Regions from separate parts of the Pantoea folii genome, predicted to be linked through region 1. Evidence: predicted binding sites of a transcription regulator. Region 1 holds the regulator's gene; each other region holds the start of a gene.
The links. Region 1 encodes PhoB, which activates phosphate uptake and scavenging genes when phosphate is short. Its sites were predicted from a motif close to CTGTCATAAAACTGNCNNAT; they were not measured.
Positions count from the first base shown of each region.

Region 2: the regulator PhoB is predicted to act here: its motif matches at 1,713-1,732, upstream of pstS (phosphate ABC transporter substrate-binding protein PstS).
Region 3: the regulator PhoB is predicted to act here: its motif matches at 1,619-1,638, upstream of pitA (inorganic phosphate transporter PitA).

Region 1 is NZ_JBWXON010000011.1:69,195-74,735, reverse strand. Features, by position in the region: gene AC1MDE_RS14110 (AAA family ATPase) at 1-636, opposite strand, end outside; gene sbcD (exonuclease subunit SbcD) at 633-1,844, opposite strand; gene phoB (phosphate response regulator transcription factor PhoB) at 2,042-2,731, shown strand; gene phoR (phosphate regulon sensor histidine kinase PhoR) at 2,747-4,057, shown strand; gene AC1MDE_RS14090 (PstS family phosphate ABC transporter substrate-binding protein) at 4,150-5,070, shown strand; gene AC1MDE_RS14085 (cobalamin-independent methionine synthase II family protein) at 5,244-5,541, shown strand, end outside.
Region 2 is NZ_JBWXON010000007.1:192,276-197,816, forward strand. Features, by position in the region: gene pstC (phosphate ABC transporter permease PstC) at 1-468, opposite strand, end outside; gene pstS (phosphate ABC transporter substrate-binding protein PstS) at 559-1,602, opposite strand; gene glmS (glutamine--fructose-6-phosphate transaminase (isomerizing)) at 1,780-3,609, opposite strand; gene glmU (bifunctional UDP-N-acetylglucosamine diphosphorylase/glucosamine-1-phosphate N-acetyltransferase GlmU) at 3,854-5,224, opposite strand; gene AC1MDE_RS10905 (F0F1 ATP synthase subunit epsilon) at 5,489-5,541, opposite strand, start outside.
Region 3 is NZ_JBWXON010000019.1:95,331-100,871, forward strand. Features, by position in the region: gene pitA (inorganic phosphate transporter PitA) at 32-1,531, opposite strand; gene AC1MDE_RS20325 (BaiN/RdsA family NAD(P)/FAD-dependent oxidoreductase) at 1,775-2,959, shown strand; gene AC1MDE_RS20330 (glycosyltransferase family 32 protein) at 3,026-4,018, opposite strand; gene AC1MDE_RS20335 (hypothetical protein) at 4,301-4,648, shown strand; gene AC1MDE_RS20340 (cysteine hydrolase family protein) at 4,649-5,344, opposite strand; gene AC1MDE_RS20345 (GlxA family transcriptional regulator) at 5,433-5,541, shown strand, end outside.

The sequences.
Region 1 (5,541 bases):
CAGCATCATGCCGCCAGCGCGGGCGCGCAGTGTCTCCAGATCGCTGCGTGCGGTGCGCCAGCGCTCGTAAATCTGCATCGAGATTTGGCCGTAAATTTCGGTGCCGGTGAGTTCTTCCAGCAGTTCGGCGCGTTCGCCCGGCTTGGCGTTGAGGAAGGCAGCGAACTGGCCTTGCGACAGCATCATTGAACGGGTGAAACGGTCAAAATCGAGGCCAGAAAGGGTTTCGATGAGCTTGAGTTTGTCACCCACCTTATCGGCCACAATCTGGTTATCCGCCACGCGCGCCAGCTCGACACGCGGTGCCTGCAATTTGCCATCCGCCTGGCCGCGTGCGCGGTTCTGGCTCCAGAAGGCGCGCCAGGCTTCGCCTTTGATCTCAAATTCCACTTCTGCCAGACATTCGGCGGTGTCGCGGGTGATCAGTTCGTTTTGTGTCTGTGACAGCACGCCAAGGCGCGGCGTCTGGTGATAAAGCGCCAGGCAAATGGCATCCAGCAAGGTGGTTTTCCCCGCGCCGGTCGCGCCGGTAATGGCAAACAATCCGTTGCTGGCAAAGGGTTCACGGCGGAAATCGATAAACCATTCACCGCGCAGCGCATTGAGGTTTTTAAAACGTAACGTCAGGATTTTCATGCGGACGGGTTCTCCAGCGCGGCGAGGGTGGTGCGGAACAGTTGCGTGAGCTGTTCGGCTTGTTCGGCATCCAACTGCTCTTCCTGCGCCAGACGGCGGGCGAACACCTCTTCGACTTTCAATTCGCTTAGCGTTTCATTATCCATGCGCGCCAGGCTGCGCTGACGCTGTTCACGGCTGCGGCGCACCAGCAGCACTTCCACCGGCAGGGCTTCGGTCAGTTGCTCAACGCGGCGCTGCAAATCGCTGAGATATTCTTGCGTGGTGATTTCAATATCGAGCCAGACGGGCTGCTCGCGATCTCCCTCGCTAAACTCGCCCAACTGTTGTTCGATCTCCGCCATTGAGCCTTTTAACATCTGCATCGGCTGGAACTGCGGGATCGGGAGGGGAGTGACGCTATCCAGCTGAGCGCTGAACTCCAGCAGGAACACGCTCTTTTCGCGGCCCAGTTCGTCAAAACTGAGCGGAATCGGTGAGCCGCTGTAGCGAATATGATCGCTATCGGCAATGCGCTGCGCACGGTGAATATGGCCAAGGGCAATGTAATCCGCGGCGGGAAACGCCTGCGCCGGGAAGGCATCCAGCGTGCCGATATAGATATCGCGCACCGAGTCGCTTTTCGTCACGCCAACGGTGGTGAGATGACCGGTGGCAATGATGGGAAGTGCGCGATTTGCCCGCTCGGCCAGCGCTGCGGCATAACACTGCTGATAATGCTGCTCAATCGCTTCCAGCAGTGAGATCTGCTTCTCGCGCCCGGATTGCCCCGCCTGGCTGCGCAAAATATCGCGCGAACGTAAATAGGGAATCGCGCACAGCAGTGCGCCCGGCGTGCCATCGCGTTGATGCAGCGTCAGCACCTGCTGTTCGCCCTCTGGTGTGGCGCTGGTGATCACTCGCGTATTTAAACAGGCGAGTAACTCGCGTGATTCATTCAGGGTCGCGACGGAATCATGGTTGCCCGCCAGCACAATCAGTTCACAGTGCGTCGGCTGTAGCGCCACCACGAAGCGGTTAAACATTTCACGCGCATAGCTCGGTGGCGAACCGGTATCAAACAGGTCTCCCGCGATGATTAAAGCATCCACCTGATGCTGGGTAATCTGTGCCAGCAGCCAGTCCAGGAAGGCCTGATGCTCGGCCGCCCGGCTTTTGCTGTAAAAGAACTGACCGAGATGCCAATCCGCGGTGTGAATGATGCGCATGAATACTCCCTGCTTCGTTAAGCGAAGGCGAATTATAACCTCTTCAGATCGCAAAGAAAAAAAAGCGATAATCGTTGTCACATTTCTGTTTTATCACTATCTATCATAGGGAGGGTTTTTCATAAAAGTGTCATAAAACTGACGCATAATGGCGCCGCAAATCCCAGTGACCTATTGTCACAAAAGCAGGAGTTATAATGGCTAAGCGCATTTTGGTTGTGGAAGACGAAGCTCCCATCCGTGAAATGTTATGTTTCGTGCTGGAACAGAATGATTACCAGCCTATTGAGGCAGAAGACTATGACAGCGCGATTGGTAAGCTAATCGAACCCTGGCCTGATTTAATTCTGCTGGATTGGATGTTGCCTGGCGGCAGCGGTATTCAGTTTATTAAACATTTGAAACGTGAAGCCATGACGCGCGACATCCCGGTGATGATGCTGACGGCGCGCGGTGAAGAAGAAGATCGCGTGCGCGGTCTGGAAGTGGGCGCGGATGACTACATCACCAAGCCTTTCTCACCGAAAGAGCTGATGGCACGTATTAAAGCGGTGATGCGCCGTATTTCACCGATGGCGGTGGAAGAGGTGATTGAGATGCAGGGCCTGAGCCTCGATCCGTCCTCACATCGCGTGATGTCGGAAAGTACCCCGCTGGAAATGGGACCGACCGAATATAAATTGCTGCACTTCTTTATGACGCACCCGGAGCGTGTTTACAGCCGCGAACAGCTGCTGAACCATGTATGGGGCACCAACGTCTACGTGGAAGATCGTACCGTTGATGTGCATATCCGTCGTTTACGTAAAGCACTGGAAGTATCTGGCCACGATCGCATGGTTCAAACCGTACGCGGAACAGGGTATCGTTTCTCTGCCCGCTACTAAACGGAGTCTTTTACCGTGCTGGAACGACTCTCCTGGAAGAGACTATTGACTGAGCTGGCGCTGGTCTGTTTGCCCGCGCTGGTGCTTGGTCTGTTGTTCGGTTATCTGCCCTGGCTACTGCTGATCGCGGTGTCGGGTGTGATGTTTTGGCACTTTAGATATCTGATGCGTCTGTCGCACTGGCTGTGGGTCGATCGTTCCATGACGCCGCCCGCCGGACGCGGTAGCTGGGAACCCTTGTTCTACGGCCTCTACCAGATGCAACTGCGTAACCGTCGTCGTCGTCGCGAGCTGGGTAACCTGATTAAGCGCTTTCGTAGCGGCGCGGAATCCCTGCCGGATGCAGTGATCCTGACCACCGAAGAGGGCACCATTTTCTGGTGCAACGGGCTGGCACAACAGCATCTCGGGCTGCGCTGGCCGGAAGATAATGGCCAGAACATCCTCAACTTGCTGCGCTATCCTGAGTTTTCCCGCTATATTCGCCAACGCGATTTTGACAAGCCGCTGACGCTGGTGCTGAACAATCAACATCATATGGAATTCCGTGTGATGCCCTATAGCGAAGGGCAGTGGTTGATGGTGGCGCGCGATGTCACCCAAATGCACCAGCTGGAAGGGGCGCGGCGCAACTTCTTTGCCAACGTCAGTCATGAACTGCGTACGCCGTTAACGGTGCTGCAGGGCTATCTGGAGATGATGGACGATGCGACGATGAACGAGCGCACGCGCGGCAAGGCGTTGCACACCATGCAGGAGCAAACGCGTCGCATGGATAGCCTGGTGAAACAGCTGCTGACTTTGTCGCGTATCGAGGCCGCACCGGCTATCGATCTCAAAGAGACGGTGGATGTGCCAGGCATGCTGCAACTGCTGCAGCGCGAGGCGGAAACGCTCAGCCAGGGCCGACACAGCATTCATTTCCGCACCGATCCGCACCTCAAAGTCTTCGGTAATGATGAACAGCTGCGCAGCGCCATTTCCAATCTGGTGTACAACGCGGTGAATCACACGCCGGAAGGGACGCGCCTCGATATTAGCTGGCTGCGTAACAAAGAGGGCGCGGAGTTCAAAGTGTGCGATAACGGACCGGGGATCAGCGAGGAGCATTTGCCGCGCCTCACCGAGCGTTTCTATCGGGTGGATAAAGCCCGATCGCGCGCCACCGGGGGCAGTGGCTTAGGGTTGGCGATCGTTAAGCATGCATTGAGCCACCATAATGCACGGCTGGAAATCACCAGTATTCCGCATCAGGAAACCTGTTTTAGTTTCGTGCTGCCGCCACGCTTGATTGTGGCGAAGAGCGTGCACAGTAAGGTCAGTTAAGCACGATGAAGTGGCGCAATTGATTGCGTGATGAATCGCGGCGCGACAGAATGTGCAGTTCAATGTTCCTGACCTGATTTGCGGAAGACCTGATGAGATCGCTGTTGCTGTTCACGTTGCTGCTGTGCTCTACGCTGGCACAAAGCCAACAAACCATGCTCACCGGCAATTTGAGCAGCGTCGGTTCCGACACCCTCGGCTATCTGATGACCTTATGGGGCGAGGATTTCAGCCGCCAGTCACCGGGCGTTAACGTTCAGGTACAGGCGGCTGGATCCTCAACCGCACCCACCGCGCTGGCGGCAGGCGCTGCCCAGCTCGGGGCGATGAGCCGCCCGATGCAAATTGATGAACGCCAACTGTTTACCACGCGCTACGGCTATCCCCCGCTGGCGGTGCCGGTGGCGATGGATGCGCTGGTGGTGGTGGTCAATCAGGACAACCCGCTAAAGCGTATCGATCAACCGCAACTCGATGCCCTTTTCTCTGTCACTCGTCTGTGTGGTGCGCACTTGGTGCCGCAGCACTGGGGCGATCTTGGCCTCAACCAGGGAGATTGGGCGCGACGCAGTATTCAGCGTTTTGGCCGTAATTCGGCATCAGGTACCTGGGGCTTCTTCAAACAGCAGGCGCTGTGTAAAGGGGATTTCCGCTCGGACGTCGCGGAGTTTCCCGGCTCGGCGGCGGTGGTGCAGGCCGTCGCGGCAACACCCAACAGCATTGGTTATGCCAGTTTTGGTTTTCACTTAAGCGGCGTGAAGATGGTGCCCATCGTCACTGCCAGCGGCGATAGCGTGATGCCGGACGCCGAAACCATTCGCAGCGGCCGCTATCCGTGGTCGCGTCCGCTCTATATTTACGTCAATAAAGCGCCGGGCAAACCGCTGCCGCCGCTGGTGAATGCGTTCCTGCATCAGGTGTTATCACCTGAAGGGCAGCGCCGGGTAACTGAAGCCGGGTATTTGCCACTTTCCGAAAGCCAGATGGCTCAGGCACGTGCCGCCATTGAGTAAAATGGAAGAACGAGCACCCGATCATGAATTTTATTCACGTCACCTGAATTTTCTTCCATTGCCCAATTTGTTTCAGCATGTCACTCTTTCTGGACATTTAGCCATCCAGATGGCTATAAATAACCGGGTGAAATTATACCCTGACGCAATTATGCGTTTAGCCAGGAGTGAACATGCCACAACAACAACCGTTCCGTGCCGATACCGTCGGCAGTTTTCTGCGCCCTGCGGCGATCAAGCAAGCGCGCGTGCAGTTTGCCAATGGCGAGATCACGGCTGAGCAGCTGCGTCAGGTAGAAGATAAAGAAATCCGCCACGTGGTCGAGCAGCAGCGCGCTAACGGCCTGCAAGTGGTCACCGACGGCGAGTTCCGTCGCGCCTGGTGGCACTTTGACTTCTTTGGCGATCTGCAAGGCGTTGAGCTATTTGAAGCGGAGCAGGGCATCCAGTTCAACGGCGTGCAAACCAAAG
Region 2 (5,541 bases), on a different contig from region 1:
AATGGGAATGTTCGACATGATGTTGCCGACCGGTGTCTGGAAGTACTCAGCGAACAGCGGGGCGAAGATAAACAGGCCCCACATGCCGTAAACGATACTCGGGATCGCTGCCAGCAACTCAATTGCGGTACCCAGCGGGCGACGCAACCAGTTAGGTGCCAGTTCCGTCAGGAATAGCGCAATGCCAAAGCTCACCGGCACAGCGATGATTAAGGCAATGATGGAGGTGACGAGGGTGCCGTAGATCGGTACCAGCGCACCAAATTGTTCGTTTGGCGCATCCCAGGTTTTGGTCCATAAGAAGGAAAAACCAAATTTTTGGATGCTTGGCCAGGAGGAGAAAATCAGGGAGACGATAATGCCACCCATCAACAACAACACGATAAGCGCGGAAAGTTTCACCAGCGCGCCGAAAATCATGTCACCTTGTTTACCTGGGGCTTTGAACGTCGGCTTAGTGGCAGCCATAAGTTTCTCGGTTCTCAGAGGAAGTTCAGGGCGGCATACCATGCCGCCCATCGGGTTGGTCAGTCAGGGGAGACTGACCGGGTCATTCGCTTACTTGTAAATCGCTTTGCCTGAGCTGTCTTTGATGTTCGCTTTCCAGGCAGTACGAATCTGGTTAGCGACGCTTTCTGGCAGCGCGGCGTAATCCAGTGAGGTTGCAGTTTTGCTGCCGCCTTTGTAAGCCCAGTCGAAGAACTTCAGCACTTCAGCACCTTTCTCAGCATTCGCCTGGTCTTTGTAGATCAGGATGAAAGTGGTTGAGGTGATCGGCCATGCATCGTTGCCTTTCTGGAAGGTCAGGTCTTGAGCGAAAGACTCGCTCCAGTTTGCGCCTTTGGCAGCGTTAGCAAAGCTGGCTTCGCTTGGTGCAACAGATTTACCGTCAGCATCAACCAGTTTGGTGTAGGTCAGGTTGTTCTGCTTAGCGTACGCATATTCAACGTAGCCGATTGAACCCGGCAGACGCTGTACGAAGGCTGCGACACCGTCGTTACCTTTACCACCCAGACCGGTTGGCCAGTTAACGGTGTTGCCTTTACCAATTTTGCTGTTCCAGTCTGCGTTGACTTTAGACAAGTAGCTGGTGAACACGAAAGAGGTACCTGAACCATCTGCGCGGCGAACCACGTTGATGTTGGTGTCTGGCAGTTTCACGCCTGGGTTCAGCTTAGTGATCGCCGGGTCGTTCCACTTTTTGATGTTGCCCAGGTAGATATCGCCAACGGTTTTTCCGTCCAGCGTCAGTTCACCTGATTTAACACCTGGGATGTTAACGGCCAGAACCACGCCACCGATAACGGTAGGGAACTGGAACAGACCATTTTTTTCCAAATCGGCATCCGCCATCGGCGCATCTGACGCACCGAAATCAACGGTTTTAGCGATGATCTGCTTAACGCCGCCTGAAGAACCAATACCCTGATAGTTGATTTTGCTACCGGTGGCTTGCTGGTATTCTGCTGCCCACTTGGCATAAACCGGTGCCGGGAATGTACCGCCAGCGCCAGTCAGGTCGGTGGCTGCAAAAGCAGATACCGCGCTTACTGCGAAGGTGGCGGCGAGGATTCGGGCTACGGATGTACGCATCAGTGTCATGTTCCCTCCAGGGGATTTAAAAAAAATCAGGCTCAATGCCATTTTAGTTGGAGTCAGTGATTGCTGCTGGAGGGAAAATAGGACAGTTTGATGACAGTGAAATGTACGAAATATGACAGTTATATGACACCGTTTAAAAAGCAAGCGGACCCGTTGCAGGCCCGCCCTTTTTATAGATTATTCAACAGTAACCGATTTTGCCAGGTTACGGGGCTGGTCAACGTCGGTGCCTTTAATCAGCGCAACATGATACGAAAGCAGCTGCAACGGCACGGTATAGAAGATCGGTGCTATCACCTCTTCGACGTGTGGCAGTGAGATAATTTTCATGCCTTCGCTGTCGGTGAAACCCGCATCCTGATCGGCAAATACATATAGCAAACCGCCGCGCGCACGCACCTCTTCAATATTCGATTTCAGCTTCTCCAGTAGCTCGTTATTCGGCGCAACGACGATCACCGGCATATCGGCATCAATTAGCGCCAGCGGGCCGTGCTTGAGCTCTCCGGCGGCGTAGGCTTCTGCGTGAATATAGGAGATCTCTTTCAGCTTCAGCGCGCCTTCCATCGCGATCGGATACTGATCGCCACGGCCCAGGAACAAGGCATGATGCTTGTCAGAGAAACCTTCAGCCAGGCTTTCAATCACTTTATCCTGCGCCAACATCTGCTCAATGCGGCTTGGCAATGCCTGCAGCGCATGCACAATTTCGTGCTCGGTTTCTGGCTTCATGCCATGCAGACGACCCAGTTTTGCCACCAGCATCAGCAACACCGCCAACTGCGTGGTGAAGGCTTTCGTTGAGGCCACACCAATTTCGGTGCCGGCTTTGGTCATCAGCGCCAGATCGGATTCACGCACCAGCGAAGAGCCGGCAACGTTACAGATGGCCAGCGAACCGAGATAACCCAGCTCTTTAGACAAGCGAAGCGCGGCCAGCGTATCGGCGGTTTCACCCGATTGCGACAAGGTGATCAGCAGACTGTTTTTACGCACAGCGGATTTGCGATAGCGGAATTCGGAGGCGATTTCCACATCGCAAGGAATGTTGGCCAGCGACTCAAACCAGTAGCGCGACACCATCCCGGAGTTATACGAGGTACCGCAGGCGATAATCTGGATGTGCTCAACCTTGCTCAGCAAGGCTTCGGCATTGGCACCCAGTTCGCTGAGATCGATCTGCCCATGATTAAAACGACCAGTGATGGTGTTTTTAATCGCGTTCGGCTGCTCATAGATCTCTTTCTGCATGTAGTGACGATAGGCACCTTTATCACCAGCATCGTACTGCGCCGTGGATTCGATTTCCGCGCGTTTGGCTGGCTTGCCATCACGATCGATGATGGTGACTTCACGGCGCGTAATCTCGGCGATATCACCCTCTTCCAGGTACATAAAGCGGCGGGTCACCGGCAGCAGCGCCAGTTGGTCAGAAGCAATGAAGTTTTCACCCACGCCACGGCCAATCACCAGCGGGCTACCTGAACGCGCAGCCACCAGCACGGATGGATCGCGGCTGTCCATGATCACCATGCCATAAGCTCCGCGCAGTTGCGGGATCACGCGCAGTACCACTTCACGCAATGTGCCGCCCTGCTTCTGCTCCCAGTGCACCAGATGCGCCACCACTTCGGTGTCCGTTTCTGAGGCAAACTGGTAACCGCGTTCGATCATCTGCGCACGCAATGGCTCATGGTTCTCAATGATGCCGTTATGCACAATGATAATGTGCTCAGAGACATGCGGATGCGCATTGGCTTCTGATGGCTCACCGTGGGTTGCCCAACGCGTATGAGCAATACCAGTGCCACCAATCAGTGGCTGCTGCTCTGCGGCTTCAGCCAGATTAGCCACTTTACCAAGACGACGCAGACGCGTCATATGTCCCTGGCGATCGACAACGGCCAGACCCGCAGAGTCATAACCGCGATACTCAAGACGACGCAGACCTTCCAGCAGAATTTCTGCGATGTCACGCTGCGCTACTGCACCAACAATTCCACACATAATAGTTTCCTGACTTCATGGCTTTCGGCCATTACGTTGTCTTCTGACCTGATTATTCCCCGAGCCTTGTAGAGAGTGGGGGATCTACCCTTCATACATCAAATTTCAGGTGCGTTGGCTACGCGCATTCACCTCAGTCACTGACTTCAGTCAGCTCCTGAGGACTCGCGCTTGCCGCCTTTCAGAAACTCGAATGATTTCGGGTAGTTTTTTTCACGGGTCGATCTTTGCCGACCCTTAAAATTTATTTTTTCTTAACCGGACGCTGCCAGCCAGACTTCTGATTCTGTTCTTTGCGGTTGTAGACCAAATCGGCGGCGGTGACATCGTTCATTACCGTGGTACCTGCAGCGATGGTCGCGCCAGCCGCGACGGTGACCGGAGCCACCAACTGGGTATCGGAGCCGACAAACACGTTGTCGCCGATAATGGTTTTCGATTTATTCGCGCCATCGTAGTTACAGGTAATGGTGCCAGCCCCGATGTTTACGCCCGCGCCAATTTCTGCGTCGCCAAGATACGAAAGATGACCCGCTTTGGAACCTTTGCCCAAGATGGCCTTTTTCATCTCAACGAAATTGCCGACATGTGCCTCTTCCGCCAACTCGCTGCCAGGACGCAGACGCGCGAACGGGCCAACGGTGCAGGCAGCGGCTAAGGTGGCATCTTCGAGGACTGAATAAGGGCTGATTTCACAATCATCACCAATCACGCTGTTTTTGATGATGCACCCAGCGCCAATTTTGACGCGGTCGCCCAATGTCACGGTGCCTTCAATGATAACGTTGGTATCGATCTCGACATCACGCCCATGTTGCAGCGAACCGCGCAGGTCGAAACGCGCAGGATCGCGCAGCATGACGCCCGCCAGCAGCAGTTGTTCTGCCTGCTCGCTCTGATAGGCACGCTCCAGCGTGGCCAGTTGCAGGCGGTTATTCACACCATCGGTCTCACTGATACGCGCAGGATGTACCGCGTTGATCACGCGACCTTCGTGATGCGCCATGGCGATGATATCGGTGATATAAAACTCGCCTTGAGCATTGTTATTGTTGAGCTGCGCCAGCCAGCGTTTGAGGTCGCCGCCGTTGGCAATCAGGATGCCGGTGTTAATTTCCTGAATCTTAAGTTGTTCTGCTGAGGCATCTTTCTGCTCAATGATGCCGGTCACCGTGCCGTTTTTACGCACGATGCGACCATAGCCGGTAGGGTTGTCTAACACCACGGTGAGCAAACCGATTCCACCTTCAGGTTTCGCTTCACGCAAACGCTGTAAAGTGGCTTGCGAGATCAGTGGCACATCGCCGTACAGCATCAGGATGTCTTCGTCATCGGCAAAGAAAGGTGCCGCCTGCTGCATCGCATGGCCGGTACCCAGCTGTTCAGCCTGCAATACCCAGTTCAGGGTGTTGTGGGCTAGTTTCTCTTGCAGCAGATCGCCGCCGTGACCGTACACCAGATGCACCTGCTGGGCTCCAAGGCCGGTCGCCGCATCAATCACATGCTGAACCATCGGTTTGCCTGCCAGGGTGTGCAGTACTTTGGGCAGATCGGAATACATACGGGTGCCTTTGCCAGCGGCTAAAATCACCACACTCATTGCGCTTGTAGACATAACTATCCAGACTCAATTTAACTTTCGAAAGTGTAAGGTTTACCTCTGAGATTACTACATTTTTCTCGGACCGAAATTAGCGGATAAAGATGAAAGGGTGATCGGGGATAAAACCAGTGCCGGCCTGGGCATCACGCGATGCACTTTGCCGATGAAATCGGGCAGAGCAAGACAACATCTCCCTCCCCCAAAGCAGGATGATTTATCGCGCGCAAAAAAAATGCCAACCCAATGGGCTGGCATTTCGTGACGCATAAAGCCTGATTACATCGCTTTCTTGGTCAGCTCGATTACACGCAGTTTCGCGATAGCTTTCG
Region 3 (5,541 bases), on a different contig from region 1:
AACCGTCGCCCTCTTGTTTGCTGATAGCAGCTTAGATAATTTTCAGCGCGATCCAGTAGAGCGAACCTGACAGCACAATACACACCGGCAGGGTAAACACCCACGCCATGGCGATATTTTTAATGGTGCGGCTCTGCAAGCCACCGCCATCCACCAGCATGGTACCGGCAACGGACGATGACAGGATATGCGTGGTGGAAACCGGCATACCGGTATAACTGGCAACCCCAATCGACACCGCAGCGGTCACCTGTGCTGACATGCCCTGCGCGTAGGTCATGCCTTTCTTACCGATTTTCTCACCGATGGTGGTTGCCACACGACGCCAGCCAATCATGGTGCCGATGCCCAGCGCTAATGCCACCGCCATGATGATCCAGATTGGTGCGTATTCCACGGTGCCCAGCAGATCGCCCTTCAGCTTATTGAGGAAGCGCTTATCGTCCGGAGTGGTCTCTGGCAGTTTCGCGGCTTTATCGGCCGTGTCCGAGACGCACATCAACAGGCGACGCATCTGGCTGCGCTGATCCACCGTCAGTTGGTCATAGCTGTTCAGATTGGTCAGCAACACTTGTGCACGATTGATAGCCTGCAGCGCACGACTGCTGTCGCAATGGAACTCATGCGGCCCGCCCACAGACTCTTCCGGCGTTGGCACCGCAGGCGGCGCCATCTGGACGATATGGGTGAGTGAATCGCTGTGCTGCTGATAATACTGTTCCAGATGATTGACCGCATCGCGAGTACGGGTGATGTCATAACCTGAGGCATTCATGTTGACCACGAAACCCGCAGGCGCAACACCGATTAGCACTAACATAATCAGGCCAATGCCTTTCTGACCATCGTTCGCACCGTGGGAGTAGCTCACGCCAATCGCCGAAACGATCAAGGCAATACGCGTCCAGAACGGTGGCTTCTTCTTGCCATCGATCTTTTCACGGTCAGCGGGCGTCATGTGGATGCGCGAACGTTTAGGGGTTCCGCTCCAGTAACGACGCAGGATGAAAATCAGCGAGCCCGCAATCACCAGGCCGACAATCGGCGACAGGATCAGTGACAGGAAGATATTAATGACTTTCGGCAGGTTGAGGGCATCAACCACCGAGGTGCCGGTCATCAGCGCATTGGTGAGACCAATACCGATAATGGCGCCAATCAGGGTGTGAGAACTGGACGCAGGCAAACCCAGATACCAGGTACCTAAGTTCCAGATAATCGCCGCCAGCAGCATGGAGAACACCATGGCCAGGCCGTGAGCGGAACCCACATTCAGCAGTAAATCAGTTGGCAGCATATGCACGATGGCATAAGCCACGCTCAAGCCGCCCAGCAAAACGCCTAAGAAGTTGAAAACACCCGCCATCACAACCGCCAATTGCGCCCGCATCGCGCGGGTATAGATGACGGTAGCGACTGCGTTAGCAGTGTCGTGGAAACCGTTGATTGCCTCATAGAACAATACGAACAGCAGAGCGATAACCAAAAACAGGCCGGTACTGAGGTCAAGACCAGCGAACAGATGTAGCATAAACGTTACGCCATTTTTTGGAGGACATGAACGCGGCGCATTATCGGCGACAACCCGCATGATGTGAAAGGAAAATATAGTCCTTTTTTGTCTTAAAATTGCCACAAACCCCATCAGACAAGGTAAAAAGACTGAAAAATAAGCGAGTTACAATATGACACATTTACGGCATTTTTTTGACGCTGGCGCGAAATGCCGCAGATCTCTACAATCACCGCCTTTCAATTATGTGGATTAAGCACTGTGGACAAGTTTGACGTTATCGTAATAGGTGCAGGCGCTGCCGGCATGTTCTGTGCGGCGCAGGCAGGGCAGTTGGGTCGTCGTGTGCTGTTGCTGGATAACGGCAAAAAGGCGGGACGTAAAATCCTGATGTCGGGTGGTGGCCGCTGTAACTTCACCAATATGTACACCGAACCGGCCGCCTATCTCTCGCACAACCCGCATTTCAGTAAGTCGGCATTGGCGCGTTACACCCAGTGGGACTTCATCGATCTGGTGAATCGCCACAAGATTGCGTATCACGAGAAAACCCTCGGCCAGTTGTTCTGCGATGATTCGGCGCAGCAGATCGTGGATTTGCTGTTAAAAGAGTGCGAAGACGGGCAGGTTACTTTGCGCTTGCGCAGTGAAGTGCTGAGCGTGACGCGCGATGAAAACGGCTACAGGCTGCAACTGAATGGCTCCGAGGTGCAGGCTGAGAAATTGGTGATCGCCAGCGGTGGCTTATCGATGCCGGGTCTGGGCGCGACACCATTCGGGTATAAAGTGGCCGAGCAGTTTGGTTTGAAAGTGTTCCCGACGCGCGCAGCCCTGGTGCCGTTTACGCTGCATAAGCCACTGCTTGAGCAGCTGCATACCTTATCGGGTGTGTCATTGCCCACCACCATCACCGCGCAGGATGGCACGCTGTTTAAAGAAGCGATGCTGTTTACTCATCGCGGCTTGTCGGGCCCGGCAGTTCTGCAAATCTCCAGCTATTGGCAGCCGGGTGAGTTTGTCACCATCAACCTGTCGCCGGAAACTTCGCTCGATGATTTCATCAACGTGCAACGCGAGGCGCATCCGAACCTCAGCCTGAAAAACAGTCTGGCGAAAATCCTGCCGAAGCGTCTGGTGGAAGTGTTGCAGGAGCTGAAGCAGATCCCGGATGTGACGCTGAAGCAGCTCAACAGCAAGCAGCAGGCGGAGTTGGTCACCACCTTGCATCAGTGGCGCGTGCAGCCTAATGGCACCGAAGGTTATCGCACTGCCGAAGTGACGATGGGCGGCGTCGATACCACGCAACTCTCCTCCAAAACCATGGAAGCGCGCGATGTGCCCGGTTTGTACTTTATTGGTGAAGTGGTGGATGTCACCGGCTGGCTCGGCGGATACAACTTCCAGTGGGCGTGGAGTTCAGCCTGGGCGTGTGCGCAGGCGCTGTGAGTTATCACGTCGCCATCAAAGGCGACGCCAGTGTACGAGGTTCAGCTTTATGCTGAGGTTGCAGCGCTAATGCCTGGCTCTGCGGAACGGCGTCACTGCAGGTGTCAGGTTTTTCGGCTGGTCGTGCAGCAATACTTGCCCCAGCAGGCTATCGCTGTTGACCACGCCATACTTCATATGCGTCGCGATATATTTGCGGTCAAAGCTGGTGAGCTTATACACCGGTGGCAACACCTCCGGTAAAGCGTCCACCATCAGCATGCGGCTCAGCTTCACCGGACGCCAGCCGCTCAGCGTTTGATACAATAACGCACCGGCTTCCGCTTTGCGTAAGTAGAAGTTGTAGTGATTCTCTTCCCGCAGCGCCTGCTGCTGAGCGATATAAACCACCAGATAATCCGGCGTCTTGATGCCCTGCAGAATTGTGTCGTAGTTCGGCAGCGCCAATAATTGCTGGAAGAAGGCTTCAGAGCCTAACTCCACAATCGGACGGAAGCAGTGCAGCCAGCGGCCGATAAAGGCATTGTTTTTCGGCGCGGCGAGAAACCAGGATTCCATAACCGGATAAGCGCGGTCGCGGGTGGATTCCTCGCGATAAAAAGCCACCAGGTCATAACGCTCATCCGCATTCACCGCTAACAGCTCATCGAGGCTGCGATTGAGGATAATGGTGGCATCCATCCAGATTCCGCCATAACGATGCAGCAGCTCCAGGCGAATCACATCGCTTTTGTGCGAAGCCCGCATCCCCGCGTGGACAAACTTCAGGTCTGGTAAATAGTCATGCAGATTGAGATTGTTGATTACCGTCAACGCATAGCCAGGGTTTTCACGGGCAATCTTATCGACAAAAATCTGGACTTCAGCCGGGAGCTTTTCACTTTCCCAGTACATCCAAACCTGACGCGGAATGGGCGCAGGCGGATTAGCACGACCCTGCAGGTTAATATCCTGTTCGGCTGCGGCGTGATAGGCGGGAAGGCGTTTGCGTGTGGTCAGCTTTTTTTCCGCCAGCAACGCCAGCGAAATCAAATGCATTTTAAGCTTATGGTTGGACATGATCATTCCTGTAACCCTGTCGGCCGCTCTCCCAGCTTCTGCCGCTTTAGGGCGAAAAACTGGCCCTGTGACAGCGGGCACGATGAAGCGCGATTGGCGCGAAAAGTGGCTCAAAATTAACAAACAGCGCTGAACTGCTCAATAAATAAACTCTGAAAACGTTACTTTAAGAGAATACGCAGGCGGCGTTCACTTGCCGTGCCGTTGCCGTGGGTGTTTAAGGGCTGTTAACCGATGAATCTGTTAAGATCGCCGCGTTTTTTCCAACAGGCCCATGATTCCATGTTCAAACTCAAATTCCTTCTGCCCGTGCTTATCGTCATCAGCGCGGCTGTCTGGTGGCTGATGCCGCACTATAGCGATGAAGACAAAAGCTATTACATCGCCATGTTCTGCACCTTGACCCATGATGGGCGCGACAACTCACCCCAGGCGATGCAACAGATTATTGAAGGCAGCAACTCGGATTATGCGCTGCAGAAAATTCATTTCCAGTCAGGTCTGGCAGAACATCTGCAAAGCGTGTGGCAGGATTTATCAGCGGAGCAGCAGCAGCAGGCGCGGCAGGAAAGTCTGTCCTGCCGCAAGGTGATGTCGGAAAAGTTATTACCGGGTAAAGCGGTGCAGTGATTAATGCAACGGCAGCGCTAATACCGCGTCAGTGGTTTTGATCTCGGCAAACACATCGGCAACGCCTGCCAGTGCGCTCTGCTGCAGCACCTTGTGATCGACCACTTTGTTATCCCAGGTCGCCAGATCGCGCGTGGCGGTGGCATCTTCCGGGATAATGACCGAGTAGCCAAGCGGTACGGCATCACGTGCGGTGGACGACACGCACATATGGGTCATTAGACCGGTGATAATTAACTGCTTGATGCCCAGACTGTCGAGTTGTTGTTTCAAATCGGTTCCCACGAAAGAACTCGGTGTGGCTTTGGTAATGACACGATCATTTTTGCCCGGCTGCAAATCCTTGTGGAATTCAGCGAAGCGGCTGCCTTTGGCGAACAGCGGGCCATCTGCCGCGCCTTCATGGCGGACGAAGAACACCGGCATGCCATGCTTGTGTGCAAACTCAACCAGGCGCTTGCTGTTTTGCAGTGCTTTCATACCGTCTGGAATGGGCATTTTGCCGCCAGCGAAGTATTCGTTCTGAATATCAATCACGATGACCGCGGTTTGATTGGCCGTCAGCTGGGTGGTGGCTGTGGCACCGCTCATGGTACGAATGGTCGGTGCATTTTCAGCTTTGTGTTCTTCGGCAATAGCGCTGCCTGAAATTGCCATCGCTAATGCTAAGGTGCCTGAAGCAAAAAGGTTTTTCATCACTAATAATCTCTTTGATTGGGAAGTCAGGGTGACTTCCGATGCACAGCAGTATGGCGATTGTGCCGAAAGTGAAGGAGTACTGCGCATGACAAATAACGTTCACTTTGCGCCAAAAATGGCGCACCTGGATGCGCCCATTAAGGTCGGTATTGTGGTGTTTGACGACATCATCCCGTTTCATCTTTCCGTTCCCT